One region of the Streptomyces similanensis genome, then DNA from elsewhere that is predicted to be linked to it. Evidence: riboswitches for the same ligand, from Rfam matches in the RefSeq annotation. Region 1 holds a riboswitch; each other region holds the start of a gene.
The links. Region 1 has a riboswitch for cyclic di-AMP ahead of ABEB07_RS36040 (transglycosylase family protein). Riboswitches for the same ligand answer to the same signal wherever they lie in the genome.
Positions count from the first base shown of each region.

Region 2: it holds a riboswitch for cyclic di-AMP, as region 1 does, so the genes downstream of both, ABEB07_RS26360 (C40 family peptidase) here and ABEB07_RS36040 (transglycosylase family protein) in region 1, are expected to answer to the same signal.
Region 3: it holds a riboswitch for cyclic di-AMP, as region 1 does, so the genes downstream of both, ABEB07_RS03555 (M23 family metallopeptidase) here and ABEB07_RS36040 (transglycosylase family protein) in region 1, are expected to answer to the same signal.
Region 4: it holds a riboswitch for cyclic di-AMP, as region 1 does, so the genes downstream of both, ABEB07_RS37440 (transglycosylase SLT domain-containing protein) here and ABEB07_RS36040 (transglycosylase family protein) in region 1, are expected to answer to the same signal.

Region 1 covers NZ_BAABKC010000132.1:80,866-84,883, forward strand. The annotation lists gene ABEB07_RS36030 (cytochrome P450 family protein) at 1-770, shown strand, start outside; gene ABEB07_RS36035 (transglycosylase family protein) at 983-2,137, shown strand; cyclic di-AMP (ydaO/yuaA leader) riboswitch at 2,320-2,486, shown strand; gene ABEB07_RS36040 (transglycosylase family protein) at 2,491-3,249, shown strand; gene eno (phosphopyruvate hydratase) at 3,566-4,018, shown strand, end outside.
Region 2 covers NZ_BAABKC010000084.1:14,788-18,805, forward strand. The annotation lists gene ABEB07_RS26350 (urease subunit gamma) at 1-162, opposite strand, end outside; gene ABEB07_RS26355 (ANTAR domain-containing protein) at 722-1,081, opposite strand; cyclic di-AMP (ydaO/yuaA leader) riboswitch at 2,034-2,169, shown strand; gene ABEB07_RS26360 (C40 family peptidase) at 2,173-2,646, shown strand; gene ABEB07_RS26365 (ATP-binding protein) at 2,957-3,403, opposite strand; gene ABEB07_RS26370 (helix-turn-helix domain-containing protein) at 3,682-4,018, shown strand, end outside.
Region 3 covers NZ_BAABKC010000011.1:54,735-58,752, reverse strand. The annotation lists gene ABEB07_RS03560 (GntR family transcriptional regulator) at 143-802, opposite strand; gene ABEB07_RS03555 (M23 family metallopeptidase) at 1,064-1,822, opposite strand; cyclic di-AMP (ydaO/yuaA leader) riboswitch at 1,835-1,997, opposite strand; gene ABEB07_RS03550 (M16 family metallopeptidase) at 2,219-3,607, opposite strand; gene ABEB07_RS03545 (M16 family metallopeptidase) at 3,604-4,018, opposite strand, start outside.
Region 4 covers NZ_BAABKC010000141.1:91,737-95,754, reverse strand. The annotation lists gene ABEB07_RS37445 (polyprenyl synthetase family protein) at 25-1,035, opposite strand; cyclic di-AMP (ydaO/yuaA leader) riboswitch at 1,629-1,819, shown strand; gene ABEB07_RS37440 (transglycosylase SLT domain-containing protein) at 1,825-2,304, shown strand; gene ABEB07_RS37435 (HAD family hydrolase) at 2,344-3,156, opposite strand; gene ABEB07_RS37430 (carboxylate--amine ligase) at 3,338-4,018, opposite strand, start outside.

The sequences.
Region 1 (4,018 bases):
ATCTCCCCGGGGGCGAGCCCCCGGACCCCCAGCGTCACGGCAAGGGCCCCCGCGGCGGAGTCGCCCGCTCGGTCAAGAAGATGCGCGGCTACCTCGCCGACCTCATCCACCGCAAGCGCCTCGCGCTCCCCGCCGACCCCGCCCCCGGCGAGGACCTCATCTCCGGTCTCATCCGCGCCTCCGACCACGGTGAGCACCTCACCGAGAACGAGGCCGCGGCCATGGCCTTCATCCTGCTGTTCGCCGGCTTCGAGACCACCGTCAACCTCATCGGCAACGGCACCTACGCTCTGCTCACCCACCCCGAGCAGCGCGCCCGGCTGCAACGTTCCCTCGCCGCGGGCGAGCACGCCCTGCTGGCGACCGGCGTGGAGGAGCTGCTGCGCTACGACGGCCCGGTGGAGATGGCCACCTGGCGCTTCGCCACCCGCCCGCTCACCCTCGGCGGCCAGGACATCGCGGCCGGCGATCCGGTGCTCGTGGTGCTGGCCGCCGCCGACCGCGACCCGGAGCGGTTCGCCGACCCGGACACCCTGGACCTCGCCCGCCGGGACAACCAGCACCTGGGCTACGGCCACGGCATCCACTACTGCCTGGGCGCCCCGCTCGCCCGCCTGGAGGGACAGACCGCGCTGGCCACCCTCCTCACCCGGCTCCCCGACCTCCGACTGGACGCGGACCCGGAGGAGTTGCGCTGGCGCGGCGGCCTCATCATGCGCGGTCTGCGCACCCTGCCGGTACGGTTCACCGCCACCTCCGCGACTCCTTGACGAACGCAAAGCCGACGCGAGGCCGACGCAAGACCGGCGCGAGGCCGACGCGCGGCCGACCCGAAGCTGACACACGTTCAACTATGTGATCACCACGTGATCTACGCGGCATTAACTTGTGACAAGTGATCGGGAGCGGCTACCTTCACGCATCAGCGCGGCGGCGGTCACCGCCCGCCGCGCCGTCACCGTTGTCGCCGAAAGGTCTCCGCATGCTCTCCGGGAACGGTCGTCACCGTCGCCCCCGCCAGGCTCCGGCCCTCCTCGTCGCCGCCGGGGTCACCGGCTCCGCCATCGCGATCCCGCTCGTCGCCGCCTCCGGCGCGAGCGCGGCCGACGGCACCACCTGGGACAAGGTGGCCCAGTGCGAGACCGGCGGCTCCTGGAGCGCCGACAACGGCAACGGCTACTACGGCGGCCTGCTGCTGACCCAGGACGACTGGGAGCAGTACGGCGGCCTCACCTACGCCGCGAGCGCCGACCAGGCCAGTCGGTCCCAGCAGATAGCCGTGGCCGAGAAGATACTCGCCGACCGGGGCCCCGGCGCCTGGCACACCTGCGGACTGCTCGCCGGGCTCACCAAGAGCACCGGCGCGGCCGACGTCGACACGGGCGTGGGCGGCTCCTCGTCCACCGCCCCGGGCAAGGGCGGCACGGACACCGGCACGTCGTCCGGTTCGTCCGGTTCCTCCAAGTCCTCCGGTTCGTCCGGATCCGAGGACCCGGGCCCGTCCGACTCGTCCCAGGATGCGGCCAACTCCACCGGTTCGTCCGGTTCTTCGGCCGACGACACCGACGCGACGGGCGATGCGCCCGGTAAGTCCGGTACGTCCCACTCGGCGAACGGACCGGCCGACTCCGGCACGAAGCACACCGATACGCCTTCTTCCCCCTCTTCTTCCTCTTCCATCCCGAAGAAGGACGACGCGGCCGATTCCGGCACGTCCCACCCCTCCGGCGCGCCCGACGCGACGCCCTCGACGGGCACGGGGACCGGCGGCTACGGAGACGCGGCCTACCCGGCCGATCCCCGCCAAGTCGTGGGCTCCTCGGCCCTCGTGGACACCGGGGCGCTGAGTGGCGGCCGGCACCGCGGCGGCAGCGCCGCCGAGAACCCGGCCGACGGCTCCGCCGCCGCGACGGCCGGCCGGCACGCCTCCCGGGCCGACGGCCTCACCACCGACACGGCCGGCGGCTCCTACACGGTCCGCTCCGGCGACTCCCTCGCCTCCATCGCCGACTCCCTTGACGTGGACGGCGGATGGCACGCGCTGTACACCGCGAACAAGGGCGCCATCGGTTCCGACCCCGACCGCATCGCCGCCGGTCAGAGCCTGGATGTCCCCGCCGAAAACGCCGCAAAGTAGGGGCAGTTCACGTCACGCTTCGCACCGAATGTCCCTTTCGGGGAAAGTGTGGGATGAGTCTCAGAAGCCCTGATCGTCTTTGAAATTCCGTCGATCGCGTGTCTACGGTCATGACCGCTCGTCACCGCGAGCCCCGGCTGCCGCAACGCCGAATCCTGCCAGCGGCCGTACGGGAACAGTCGTCGCGTCATGCGCCGCAGGCAGGAGCGGGGGACCCAAGGTAAGTGCCGCGCCGGGCAGTCGAACCGGAGCGGCTGGGGGTGAAGCCGTGCCTCCCCAAAGGCACGGCCGGGCAACTCAACCGGCCCGAACCCGACAGCTCACCTCGCAGGCGTCGGTGAGGGGATCCATCCATGCTGTTTTCCAGCAAGGGCAAGCACCGTCGTCCCTCCAAGGCCACCCGTGCCATCGCGCTCGCCGGAGTCACCGGCGCCGCCGTGGCCGCCCCGCTGATGGCCGCGGGCAACGCCTCCGCCGCCACCACCTCCGAGTGGGACGCGGTCGCCCAGTGCGAGTCCGGCGGCAACTGGTCGATCAACACCGGCAACGGCTTCTACGGCGGCCTGCAGTTCACCAACTCCACCTGGGCCGCGTTCGGCGGTACCGCCTACGCCTCGCGCGCCGACCTGGCGAGCAAGTCGGCCCAGATCGCCGTGGCCGAGAAGGTCCTCGCGGGCCAGGGCAAGGGCGCCTGGCCGGTCTGCGGCAAGGGCCTGTCCGGCGCCTCGTCCTCCTCCGGCGGCGGCAGCGGCTCGTCCTCGTCCTCCTCCTCTTCTTCGTCCTCCTCCTCGTCGTCTTCTTCTTCGTCGTCGAGTTCTTCTTCCTCGTCGAGCAGCAGCTCCAAGAGCAGCACCTCGACCCGCTCCACCGAGGAGCAGAGCGCCAACCGCTCGCTGACGCGCCCGGCCCCGAAGAAGACCGTCACCACCCCGACCGGCAAGAAGGTCAAGAAGGGCGACGGCGAGTACAAGGTGGTCGCCGGCGACACCCTCAGCTCCATCGCCACCGCGCACCACGTCCAGGGCGGCTGGGAGAAGCTGTTCCAGCTCAACAAGGACATCGTCGAGGACGCCAACCTCATCTACCCGGGCCAGCAGCTGCACCTGAAGTGACAGCGGGCGGCCAGGCCCGCCACCGGCCCCGCCCAGGCGTGAGCGCCACCATGGCGCTCACGTGGGGCCGACACCCCCCGTCCCCACGGGCTCCCCGCCCCGGTGCGTTCTCCCCCGTACGCACCGGGGCGGGGCTTTTTCACCTTCTGTTCCCGGCCCCGTCACCGGCCCCTTTGTTCCGTGCTGGAACAATGTGTACCGTCACCCTGTCCACGGGACGGTCGGTCAGCCGGTCGGCGTCCCGGGACGGTTAGGCTCTAGCCGCAAGGCACACCTGCCCCGCACTTCAAGCGTCACATCCACGAAGGAGATGCTCGTGCCGTCCATCGACGTCGTCGTAGCCCGGGAAATCCTGGACTCCCGAGGCAACCCCACGGTCGAGGTCGAGGTCGGCCTCGACGACGGCAGCACGGGTCGTGCCGCCGTCCCGTCCGGCGCCTCCACCGGCGCCTTCGAGGCCATCGAGCTGCGCGACGGTGACCCGAGCCGCTACCAGGGCAAGGGCGTCGAGAAGGCCGTCCTCGCCGTGATCGAGCAGATCGGCCCGGAGCTGGTCGGCTACGACGCCACCGAGCAGCGCCTGATCGACCAGGCCATGTTCGACCTGGACGCCACCGACAACAAGGGCTCGCTGGGCGCCAACGCCATCCTCGGCGTCTCCCTCGCCGTCGCCCACGCCGCCTCCGAGGCCAGCGACCTGCCGCTCTTCCGCTACCTGGGCGGCCCCAACGCGCACCTGCTGCCGGTGCCGATGATGAACATCCTGAAC
Region 2 (4,018 bases), on a different contig from region 1:
GGCGACGGTACGGCCGTCGCGGGCGCCCTCCAGGATGTGCGAGGTGATGAGGGCGATCGCCTCGGGGTGGTTCAGCTTCAGCCCCCGGGCCCGGCGCCGCTCGGCCACGTCGGCCGCCACATGGATGAGCAGTCTCTCTTGTTCGTGCGGGGTCAGTTGCATGGGCCCACCTCACAGTCATCGCTCCGGACCGCACGGGGCCCGGCTGCCGCAGCCACCACGACGGCACAGGTCTAACACAGGGAGGAATCGCTCGATCCTCGAACAATCCAGACGGAAAAACCGCAGGTGGCATGGATCGGCAGGCTAGTTCGTCGGAGTTTCAACGACGTTAACCAGACCTTGGTCGTCCCATGACCGGCAGCTGGGCTGCGGCATACCGGGGGCGCCCCGCTGCGCCGTCCGTGGCACGGCACGTCCGTGGCACGGCACGTCCGTGGCACGGTCACCGCCGCCGCACGCACGGACCGCCGGGGCGGGGCCGCGTACGGCGGTTCTCGGGGGCCTACGACGACGGGCGCGGGCCGCTTGGGCGGCGGGGGCGTACGGCGGCGGGCGCGGGGCGTGCGAGGCGGCGGGCGCGGGGGCGTACGGCGGCAGAAGCGGGGCGTGCGGCAGCAGGTGTGAGGCGGCGTACCGACGGCGGGCGCAGGGCCGGCCGGCGGCGGGCTGGGGCGCGTACCGGCGGCGCGCGAGGGCGCGGGCGGCTCGCTCGGGCGGATCAGGACCCTGCGCGGCCTGCGGAGAAGTGCGCGGAGTGGCGGTCGAGCGCCCGCCTCAGCTCCTCCAGCTCGGTGTCGGACAGGGCGCCGCCCTGCGCGAACTTCAGGACGTGCTCGGCGACCGTGCGCACCTTCGTGTTGGTGCGCTGGGAGACCTCCCGCAGGACCCGCCAGGCGTCGTCGGGCGGGATCCGGCCGAAGGCCACCACGGCGCCGATGGCCTGGTCGATGACGGCGTGCGAGGTCAGGGCGCGTTGCAGCTGGTCGATCTCCTCGTGCAGCCGTTCGTGCTCCAGCACCAGGTCGGTGGTGGACAGCAGCTGGAGGGGGTGCCGCCTGGACATCGCGAAGAACACCATTGCAGATCCCCTGGGTCGTCGAGCGGCCGGAGTTCCACCTCCAGCTTGCTCCAGGAGAACGACGCGCACGACCGGAGACCGGCCGGCCGAAGGGTCCCGCCGGGGGCACAGGGCCGGTACGTCCTCGGCGCCGGCGTCTCCGCCCGGGGGCCGACGACCCTCTCGTGGCGGGCCGCGCCGTGGACCGGCCGACCGTCCGCCGGGTCCGCCCGGGGGCCGCCGGGCACATGCGCGGGAACCCGCGGCCGCCGGGCCCGGGACGAGCCGCCGGTGGATCCGCCCGAACCGTCCGTGCCGCCCGCCGGGCCGCCCCCGGAGCCGAGGCCGCCGACGCAGACCGCGCGCCGAGGCGGAGCTGATCGGCCGTTACCTGGCCGCGGTGGGTCCGCTCGCCCGACGCGCTCGCGCCGATGCGCCGGCGGGGCGAGACCGCGCCGCGCACGGCGACCCCGGCGCGGGCGCCGCGCGCGCTCGACGGCGAGTGCCCGACCAGCCGGGTCACCCCGCCCGCGCGGCACGGCAGTTGACGGACGCACAGGCATCCCCGGCTCGACCACACGCGGGCGACGGGGCCGACGCTCCCGGGCGGGAGCCGAAACGGACCAAATGAGGTACCGCCTTTCGGCGTAGATACACACCCTTTTTCGGGGACCTCGCGGTTGCGCAACGCGCCTGCACGGATGGCGGAATGGGGCGTTCCGCCGCTGGTCCGGGCGTCGTGACGGGAGGACACAGTCGTTCGAACGAGCGGATGTCCACCCGAACGGGTGAGTGGTGAGTAACAACACAAATCCATAGTTCCGTTGGGATTTTCGGACATCCGTAGGTGAAGATCCCTGTCTGACGACAAGCCCCCGCCACAGCGGCGGGGCGGTCCGGGCGGACGCCGAGTCCTGCCGCCGCACGGACGACCGGTCGACGGAAGTGGATCGGCAGGAGTGGAGGACCCAAGCACGACGGGTCGCCGGAACGGTCACACCATGGCCGGGTCGAGCAGCCCTTGGGGTGAAGCCGCGACAACGCGGCCGGGCAACTTCGCCAGCCCGAATCCGACAGGTCATCCTTCACAGGCGGCTGACGAAGGGTTGCGCATGACTGCGCTCAATCGTGTCCCGTCGTTCATGGCCCGGGCCGGCACGGCCTCGGCCCTGACCATCGCCGCCGTCGGCGGTTCGATCGTGGTGCCCGGCGGCGCCTCCGACGCCTCGGCCGCGACGTTCGCGGCGAAGGCGCTCCAGATCGCGGCGTCCAAGAAGGGCTCCCCCTACCAGTGGGGCGCCACGGGACCGCGCCGGTTCGACTGCTCGGGACTCACGCTGTACTCGTTCAAGCGGGCGGGCAAGAAGCTGCCCCGCACGGCCGAGCAGCAGTACAACAAGTCCCGCCACATCTCGGCGGGCAGCCGCCGCGCCGGTGACCTGGTGTTCTTCCACTCGGGCTCGTACGTCTACCACGTCGGCATCTACGCCGGCGGGGGCAAGATCTGGCATGCGCCGAAGACCGGTGACGTGGTGCGGCTGCAGAAGATCTGGACGAAGAGCGTGTGGTACGGGCGGGTCAACTGACCCGCCCGAGGGCGGCGCCGGCCATCCGTCGGCGCCCGCGCGCCGACCCGCCGCCGCGGCCACGAGCCGCCGCGGTCGTCGTCGCGGTCGCCGTCGCCGTCGCGGGAATCCGCTGCCGCGGCCGCCCGTGCCGTCACGGTCCCGGGCCGTCGGCCGCCGCCGCACGGCACCCACCGGTGCCCGCCGAGCCGGACCGGCCCTCGTGCGTCCGCCGTCCGCGAGCCGTCGTCCGTGCGCCGGGGAACGCGGGCCGGGCGGCGTGGCCCGGAGCGGGCGCAGGGCGTGGACCGTCGCGCGGCCGCCGTCGCGCTCAGCGCGCCGGCGGCGCTTCCTGCGCGCCGGGCGTCCACGGGAGTTCGATGCAGACCGTCTTGCCGCCCTCGCGGGTGCGGCGCACGCTCAGCCTGCCGCCGCACTCCGCGGCGAGCCACCGGATGATCACCATGCCCCGGCCGTTGTCCTGCTGGACGGCGGCCGGCAGCCGTTTCGGGAACCGGGGATGGCTGTCGGTGACCCCGATGCGCAGCAGCTCGTCCCGTTCGAGGGCGAGGTCGACCGTGAAGGTGGGCGACTGCCCCAGGGTGTGCTGGACGGCGTTGGTGGCGAGTTCGGAGACGATGAGCCGCACGGTGTCCGCGGTCTCGGCCCGGGCCGGCAGGCCCCACTCCACGAGGGTGCCCACCGCGTAGGCGCGGGCGGCGGCCACCGAGGCGGGATCGCTCGGCAGAGTGACGGATGCTTCCAGGAGATCTGCCATGGCGATGTCGTCCCTTTCCCACGGGGCCGTGGTCCGACACGGAGCGGATGGTTCGAGTACGGTCCCGGACTGGTGCTTCGCCGTCAGACTGCCATCACCGCACGGGTCCCGGTGGCGATCCACCGAGATATGCATATATCTGTCGCTCGAAGCGGTGAACTCTGCGACGGCCGACCGTGTGCGACGGCGCGCGCCGAGCCGACCGGGAACCGGTCCCGCCCGGGGCGGCGCGGGTGGCCGCGGTCCGTCGCGGGGCGCCCTGGGGAGTAAGGAGAGCCATGCAGCACGGTCCCGTGGTGCGCCGCCGCAAGCTGGGCGCCGAACTGCGCACGCTGCGCGCCGGCGCGGGTCTCACCAGCGGGCAGGCGGCCCGGCTGGTGGGCTGGCACCAGTCGAAGGTGAGCCGGATCGAGACCGGCACCAGTGGGGTGAAACCGGCCGATGTACGGCTGCTGCTGGACGCCTACGCGGTCCACGACGCGCAGCTGCGCCGGCTGCTGCTGGCGCTGGCGGGCTCCGAGGACGGCGACGGCCGGCACCGCTGGTGGCACGCCTACCGCGGCGTACTGCCGCCCACCTACCGGGACTTCATCAGCCTGGAGTCGCAGGCGACCG
Region 3 (4,018 bases), on a different contig from region 1:
GTCTCCGGCGGGCCGACTCGTATTTCTCGGGGCAGCCTTCGGGAAGCGTCCACACCGCACCCGTACATGAATTCAGGGACACCGAAAAAGGCGGCACGAATTCTCCACCGCCGGATATCCCTCTTTGTATACGGGCACCGTGTTAATGCCACGCGCCCGACATGTTGACGGGATGTTGCGAAGTCCTCACGCGGCAGCCGGCGGCCGTCCGCTCGGTGTGCGCGGCGGTCAGCGCACGCGCGCGCTCGCCGTCGCGGCGCGCCACGGCGTCCACGATGGCGCCGTGCTCGGCCCAGGCGGCGACCGGGTCGGCCGGGGTCTCCACCACGTACATCCAGGCGATCTTGTGCCGCAGCTGGGTCAGCGTGGCGGTGAGCGCGGGACTGCCGCAGGCCTGCGCCAGCGTCTCGTGGAACCAGCCCCCCAGGGCGCGCAGTTCCTCGCCCAGGCCGCTCGCGGCCCGCTCCTGGCCCAGTCTGACCAGGCCGCGCAGCACCCTGAGGTGGGCCTGGGTGTGCCGCTCGGCGGCCCGGGCGGCGCACAGCGGCTCCAGCAGCCGGTGCATCTCCAGCAGGTCGGCGGCCTCCTGCCCGGTCGGCTCCGCCACGCACGCGCCCGCGTGCCGGCGCGTCACCACGAAGCCCTCGGCCTCCAGGGTGCGCAGCGCCTCGCGCACCGGAACGCGGGAGACGCCGTAGCGGCGGGCGAGGACTTCCTCGGTGAGCCGGCTGCCGCGCTCATGGACACCGGCGACGATGTCGTCCCGGATCGCCGTGCACACCGAGTGCGCCGGAACACGCATTCCCGACCTCCGCCCGAATCCCGCTGAAATCACCGTGCCGCTTCGGCGACGGACGCTTGTTCCCGTGACTCTATTGCAATGCGCCGGGATTTCCGACGGACGGCCGAGGTCCATGGGTAATTTTTGGACAGCAAAATACCCGTGGCTGTCGAAAACACCGAAAACCCCGGCGCGGGGCCGGGGTTCTCGCGGGGTGCCGCGGACCGTGGACGGTCCTCGGGAGGGCTTCGGCGCGCTCGCGCCGTCGCCGTGCGGGGTCGGTCAGACGTTCACGCCGTGGTGGCGCAGGTAGGCCACCGGGTCGACGTCGGAGCCGTAGTCCGGGGAGGTGCGGGCCTCGAAGTGGAGGTGCGGTCCGGTGACGTTGCCGGTCGCGCCGGACACGCCGATCTGCTGACCAGCGGTGACCTGCTGGCCGACCGTGACGCCTATGGACGACAGGTGGCCGTACTGCGTGTACATGCCGTCGGCCATCCGGATCACGATCTGGTTGCCGTACGCCCCGCCCCAGCCGGTCTCCACGACCGTGCCGACGCCGACCGCGTGCACGGTGGTGCCGGTCATGGCGTGGAAGTCGATGCCCGTGTGCGAGCCGGAGGACCACAGGGAGCCGCCGGTCTTGTAGCCGGTGGAGACGTAGGAGCCGGAGATCGGCGGCACGAAGGCGTTCAGGCGCTCGCGCTCGGCCTCGCGGGCGGCCCGCTCCTTGGCCTCGCGCTCCTTCTTCGCCAGCGCCGCGGCCTTCACGCGCGCGGCCTGCTCGGCCAGCTTCTGCTCGGCGGCGTGCTGCTGGGCGACGGCCTGGGCGTCGATCTTCGCGGCGACGGTGTCACCGATGCTGATGACCGGGGTGAGGCCGGTGTCCTCGGGGGCCGGGGTCTCGGCGGCGAGCGCCGGGGCGGCGGCCAGGGTGCTGAGCACGCCGGTGGTGGTGAGGGCCGCTACGCCCGCCGCTCGGGCGGTGGTGCGGTGCATCCGGCTGGGCCGGCGGTGCTTCCCGGTGGCGCGGGTGAACGCCATGCAGACGTGGGTCCTTTCCTTCCCTCTCGCCTACCGGGTTAGCTGACGGGTTCGGAGCAGGAAGGTCTCCTACGGGCCCCCTCGCTGGCGCGCGGGCGTCCGATTCACCCCAGGGACTGAGTGGGTCCCCGGCTCCCCTGGCTCGCGCCGTACGGGGACTCGGCGATGGCTGTCCGGTGCCGCGGGTGCGGCGCACTGCCGACGAACAGCCGGACCGACGCTAGACGGGGCCGCTTTCAATTCCCAAACGGATCCGCTGTTTTGTAGCGCAGACCACAGGTCAGACGGGCAGCCTCTCCCGCAATTCGGACATGACGGGGCCCTGGTGACGCTTCGGTCACCAGGGCCCCACGCGCGCGTGCGCGCCGTTGCCGCCCGCGCGGGCGGCGGATGCCGCTACTCGGCTGGGACGACGGTGACCTGACCGATGCCCAGGGCCTCGACGGGCTCCTTGATCTGCGCCGCGTCACCGACGAGGACGGTCACCAGGCGGTCCACCGGGAAGGCGTTGACGACGGCCGCGGTGGCCTCCACCGTGCCGGTGGCGGCGAGCTGCTGATAGAGCGTCGCCTGGTAGTCGTCGGGCAGGTGCTGCTCCACCTGGTCGGCCAGGGTGCTCGCCACGGCGGCGGCCGTCTCGTACTTCAGCGGCGCCACGCCGACGAGGTTCTGCACGGCGACGTCCCGCTCGGCGTCGGTGAGGCCGCCGGCGGCGAGCTTGCGCAGCACCGTGAACAGGTCGTCAAGGGCCGGTCCGGTGTTCGGCGTGTCGACCGAGCCGCTGATGGCGAGCATCGCGGCGCCCGAGCCGTCGGGCGCCGAGCGCAGCACCTGGCCGAAGGAGCGCACGCCGTAGGTGTAGCCCTTCTCCTCGCGCAGGACGCGGTCCAGGCGGGAGGTGAGGGTGCCGCCCAGGCAGTAGGTGCCGAGCACCTGCGCGGGCCACACCCGGTCGTGCCGGTCGGGTCCGATACGGCCGATGAGCAGCTGCGTCTGGACGGCGCCCGGGCGGTCCACGATGATCACGCGGCCGGTGTCGTCGGCGGTGACCGGCGGAACGGGCCGCGGCTTGGCCGGCGAGCCGGTCCATGCGCCGAGGGTCTCGCCGAGCAGCTCGTCGAGGTCGATGCCGGTGAGGTCGCCGACGACCACCGCGGTGGCCGTGGCGGGCCGCACGTGCCGGTCGTAGAAGGCGCGGACGGCCGCCGCGTCGACGGCGCGGACGGTGTCCTCGGTGCCCTGGCGCGGGCGCGAGACGCGCGCGGTGGCCGGGAACAGCTCCTTGGAGAGTTCCTTGGCGGCGCGGCGGGAGGGGTTGGCCAGCTCGTGCGGGATCTCGTCGAGCCGGTTGCCCACCAGCCGCTCCACCTCGGAGTCGGCGAACGCGGGCGCCCTGAGGGCGTCGGCGAGCAGGCCGAGCCCCTTGGCCAGGCGGGAGGCGGGGACCTCCAGGCTGAGCCGGACGCCGGGGTGGTCGGCGTGCGCGTCGAGGGTCGCGCCGGCGCGCTCCAGCTCGGCGGCGAACTCCTCGGCGGAGTGCTTGTCGGTGCCCTCGGAGAACGCCCGCGCCATGATCGTGGCGACGCCGTCCAGGCCGTCCGGCTCGGCGTCCAGGGGTGCGTCGAGCAGGACCTCGACGGCGACGACCTGCTGGCCGGGGCGGTGGCAGCGCAGCACGGTGAGGCCGTTGTCCAGGGCGCCGCGCTCCGGCGCCGGGAACGCCCACGGCCTGGCCTCGCCGGCCTGCGGCTGGGGGTGGAAGTCCATGGTGGCCAGCTCGGTCACTTCGCCGTCTCCTCGGTCTCGTCGGTGGCCGCGGCGTCCGCGTCCTGGGCGTGGTCCGCGGCGGGCGTGGGCTCGTAGACGAGCACCGCGCGGTTGTCGGGGCGCAGGCGGGCCTTGGCGACCTCCTGGACCTCCTCGGGCGTCACCTCCAGGACCCGCTGGACGGCGGTCAGGGCGAGCTGCGGGTCGCCGAACAGGACGGCGAAGCGGCACAGTTCGTCGGCGCGGCCGGCGACCGTGCCGAGCCGGTCCAGCCACTCGCGCTCCAGCTGGGCCTGCGCCCGCTCCATCTCCTCGGCGGTGGGGCCCTCCTCGGCGAACCGGGCCAGTTCCTCGTCGATGGCGGCCTCGATGACCGGCACCTCCACGTCGCCGGACGCCTTGACGTCCAGCCAGCCCAGGGAGGGCGCG
Region 4 (4,018 bases), on a different contig from region 1:
GGAGGCGGGGGGGTGCGGGCGGCGTCAGCCGGCCCGGTGCACCACCGCGTCGCACAGCTGGAGCAGCGCCGCCTTGGCGTCGCACTCCCGCAGCGGGGCCAGCGCCGCGCGCGCCTCCTCGGCGTAGCGCACGGTGTCCCGGCGGGCCTGTTCGAGGGCCGGGTGGGCGCGCAGCGCGGCCAGCGCCTCGGCGAGCCGGGCGTCGTCGGCGAGGTCGGAGGCGAGCAGTTCGCACAGGGCGACGTCCTCGGCCAGTCCCAGCCGCGCCGCGCGCTCGCGCAGCCGCAGCACGGGCAGGGTCGCGATGCCCTCGCGCAGGTCGGTGCCGGGCGTCTTGCCGGACTCGTGCGAGTCGGAGGCGATGTCCAGGACGTCGTCGGCGAGCTGGAAGGCGACGCCGAGCCGCTCGCCGTACTGCGTCAGCACGTCCACGACCGTCTCGTCGGCACCCGACATCATCGCGCCGAACCGGCAGGAGACGGCGACCAGCGAGCCCGTCTTGCCGGCCAGGACGTCCAAGTAGTGGTCGACCGGGTCCCGGCCGTCCTGGGGTCCCGCGGTCTCCAGGATCTGGCCGGTGACCAGCCGCTCGAACGCCAGGGCCTGTACCCGGACCGCCTCGGGACCGAGGTCGGCGAGGATCTGGGAGGCGCGGGCGAACAGGAAGTCGCCGGTCAGCACCGCGACCGAGTTGGCCCAGCGGGTGTTCGCGCTGGCCACCCCGCGGCGCACCGCGGCCTCGTCCATGACGTCGTCGTGGTAGAGCGTCGCCAGGTGGGTCAGCTCCACGACCACGGCCGAGGGCACGATCCCGGGCGCGTAGGGGTCGCCGAACTGCGCCGCGAGCATGACGAGCAGGGGCCGGAACCGCTTCCCGCCCGCCTTGACGAGGTGCTGCGCGGCCTCCGTGATGAAGGGGACCTCGCTCTTGGTGGCTTCGAGCAACCCTTCCTCGACAGCCGTCAACCCGGCCTGGACATCGGCTTCGACAGCCTGGTCCCGCACGCTCAGCCCGAATGGCCCGACGACGGTCACGAGGTGTCTCCTGTCTGCTGGTGTCTGCTGGCGATTACACGGTTTGTCGATAGGTCGCTGCCATCACTCAAGTCAGCGTATCCGGTCAGGTTTCGATCACCGCCAGTGCCCACCTCTACAGGCCAGGCGGTATCGGATCGCGCCCGATATACATCTCATCGCCAGGTATGAACAGATATATATCGACTCGCTCCTCCCGTACTGCGGTCGCCCTCCCTCGCACACATGCCCACAGGTACACACGTACGCCAGGGCCAGGACGTCACCAGAAGTGACGACCGTCACATACGTGAGTGCCATGGCCCGATTTAACCGTATTGGCATCCCAATTCCGCTTAGCCGTTATTGCCCTCCCGCCCGGCAAACCGTGACTTGAGTCACGCGGGGTCCCCTCACCCCGGCCCGTCGCGACACCCCGCTTTCCCGTTCCCGGCAAGCCAGTTGACTCTTGGCGAATGCAAAGGATCAAGCATCCCAAACGCCCCAGACCAAGGTCAATTAGGACGAGGTGTGGTTTCGGCACTTGTTCTGGACATGTGCTCTCGCATACGTTCCGGGCCAGTCGGGCGGAACGCCGAATCCTGCCGCCGCCCGAATCCAACGAACCGACACCCATGGCAGGAGCGGGGGACCCAGGTAAGTCGCCGGGCCGGAGCGCCGTACGTCGTCCTACGTCGTACGCCGCGCCGGAACGGCTCGGGGTGAAGCCGTGCCCTTCGGGGCGCGGCCGGGCACCTCCCCGCCCGAACCCGACAGCTCACCTCGCAGGCGACGGAGAGGAAGTCCCCCATGGCCGCAAACGGTCAGCGCCGTACCCGTACCGCCCGCATCCTGCGCACCCTCGCCGTCAGCGGCACCGGTGCCGCCGTCCTCGCCGTCCCGCTGATCGGCGCCACCAGCGCCTCCGCGGCCCCGGCCACCACCAAGGCCGTCAGCTCGGTCTCGTACCCGAACAACCTCGACGGCTGGATCCGCGAGTCCCTGGCGATCATGGCCGAGAAGGGCATCCCGGGCTCCTACAACGGCATCCACCGCAACATCATCCGCGAGTCCTCCGGCAACCCGCTGGCCATCAACCTCTGGGACTCCAACGCCGCCAAGGGCATCCCGTCCAAGGGCCTGCTCCAGGTGATCCAGCCGACGTTCAACACGTACCACGTGGCCGGCACGTCGTTCGACATCTACGACCCGGTCGCGAACATCACCGCCGCCTGCAACTACGCCGCGGCGCGCTACGGCTCGATCGACAACGTCTACAGCGCGTACTGACCGAGCCCGGCCGGGCCGCCCCCAGCGGCCCGGCCCGCCTCAGGCGAACAACCGGTCGAGGACGACGGCGATGCCGTCGTCCTCGTTCGACGTGGTGACCTCGTCGGCCACCGCCAGGAGTTCGGGGTGGGCGTTGGCCATGGCGACGCCCCGGGCCGCCCACCGGAACATCGGGATGTCGTTGGGCATGTCGCCGAAGGCGAGGGCGCTCTCCCGGCCGAGCCCGAGGTGCTCAGCGGCCAGCGCGAGACCGGTCGCCTTGGTGATGCCGCACGGCTGGAGCTCCACGGTCCCCGGCCCCGACATGGTGACCGTGGCCAGCGAGTCGACCACGCCCCGGGCCGCCGCCGCCAACTCGTCGTCGCTCAGGGCGGGATGGCGCAGCAGCACCTTGCTGATCGGCGCCCGCCACAGCTCGTCGCGCCGCTCGACCCGCCGGGCGGGCAGGGTCGGGTGCGGCATGCGGTACCCGGGCTCGATCAGGGTCAGCCCGTCCACGCCGTCCTGGTCGACCGCGGCGTACACCTCCCCCACCTCGGCCTCGATCTTGCCGAGCGCGGTCTCGGCCGTCTCCCGGTCCAGGGTGACCGACCACAGCAGCCGGTCCGCCACGGCGTCGTAGAGCTGGGCGCCCTGGCCGCACACCGCCAGCCCCGGCCCGCCGAGGGCCGCCAGCAGCGGCCGCACCCGCGGCGCGGGCCGTCCGGTCACCACGAGGTGCCGGGCGCCGACCGCCGCCGCCCGGGCGAGCGCGGCACGGGAGCGTTCGGACACGGTGTCGTCGCCGCGCAGCAGCGTTCCGTCCAGGTCGGTGGCGATGAGGGCGTACGCGGGGGGAGGGGGAGCGGCCATGATCAGAGAATACGGACCTCCGGCACCCTCGGAACCACCGCGAGCACGCACCCCGGGCGCCCCCGGAACCACCGCGCGCACGGACCCCCTCGCACCGGCCAGCCCCCGCGCGCACGGACCCCCGCGCACCGGCCAACCCCCGCTCGTCCCGGGCGAGATGACCGCATCCGCATAGGTCCGCTCAGGCGCCCGTGCCGGACGGGCCGCCGCCGCGTCGGCTGGTGCGCCACAGCTGGTACAGGTGCCGGGCTCCCGGCCGTACGAAGCGGGCGAGCATCGTGAGGAACGGCATCGGGTCGTCGCCCGCCAGCCAGGCCAGCTCGGTCCCGCTCGCCCGCGCCGGGGCGTGCGGGGTGGTGTAGCCGCTGCGCCGGTAGGCGAGCCAGGCGGGCAGGTCGATGTTCTCCACGACGTAGCGGTGGCCGGCCCGCTGCTCCCCCTCCGGGACGCGCCGCCCGGTCAGGTCGAGGTGCATGGCGCGCACCACGTCCACCCCCGCCTCGCTCTCGAACAGCCGGAACTGGGCGCCCACGCGCGGGTTGAAGTCCAGCAGCTTGTACCGCCCGTCGCGCCGGTCGAAGCGCAGGTCGAGGTCGGCGATCCCGGTGAAGCCGATCTGCTTGACGAACCGCGCGGCGAGGTCGGCGAGTTCGGGGTTGTCCACCACGTACGCGTTCGCCGTCATGCCCGCGTGCGGCGGCCAGGAGCGCACCTTGACGCCGGTGAACAGGGCGAGCGGGGTGGAGTCGCGGTCGAAGTAGGCGTGCACGATCCAGTCCTCGGCCTGCTCGCGCGGCAGGTACTCCTGGAGGATCACGCCGGGCCGCTCGCCCCAGTCGCGGGCGAGCGAGAGCAGCCCCGC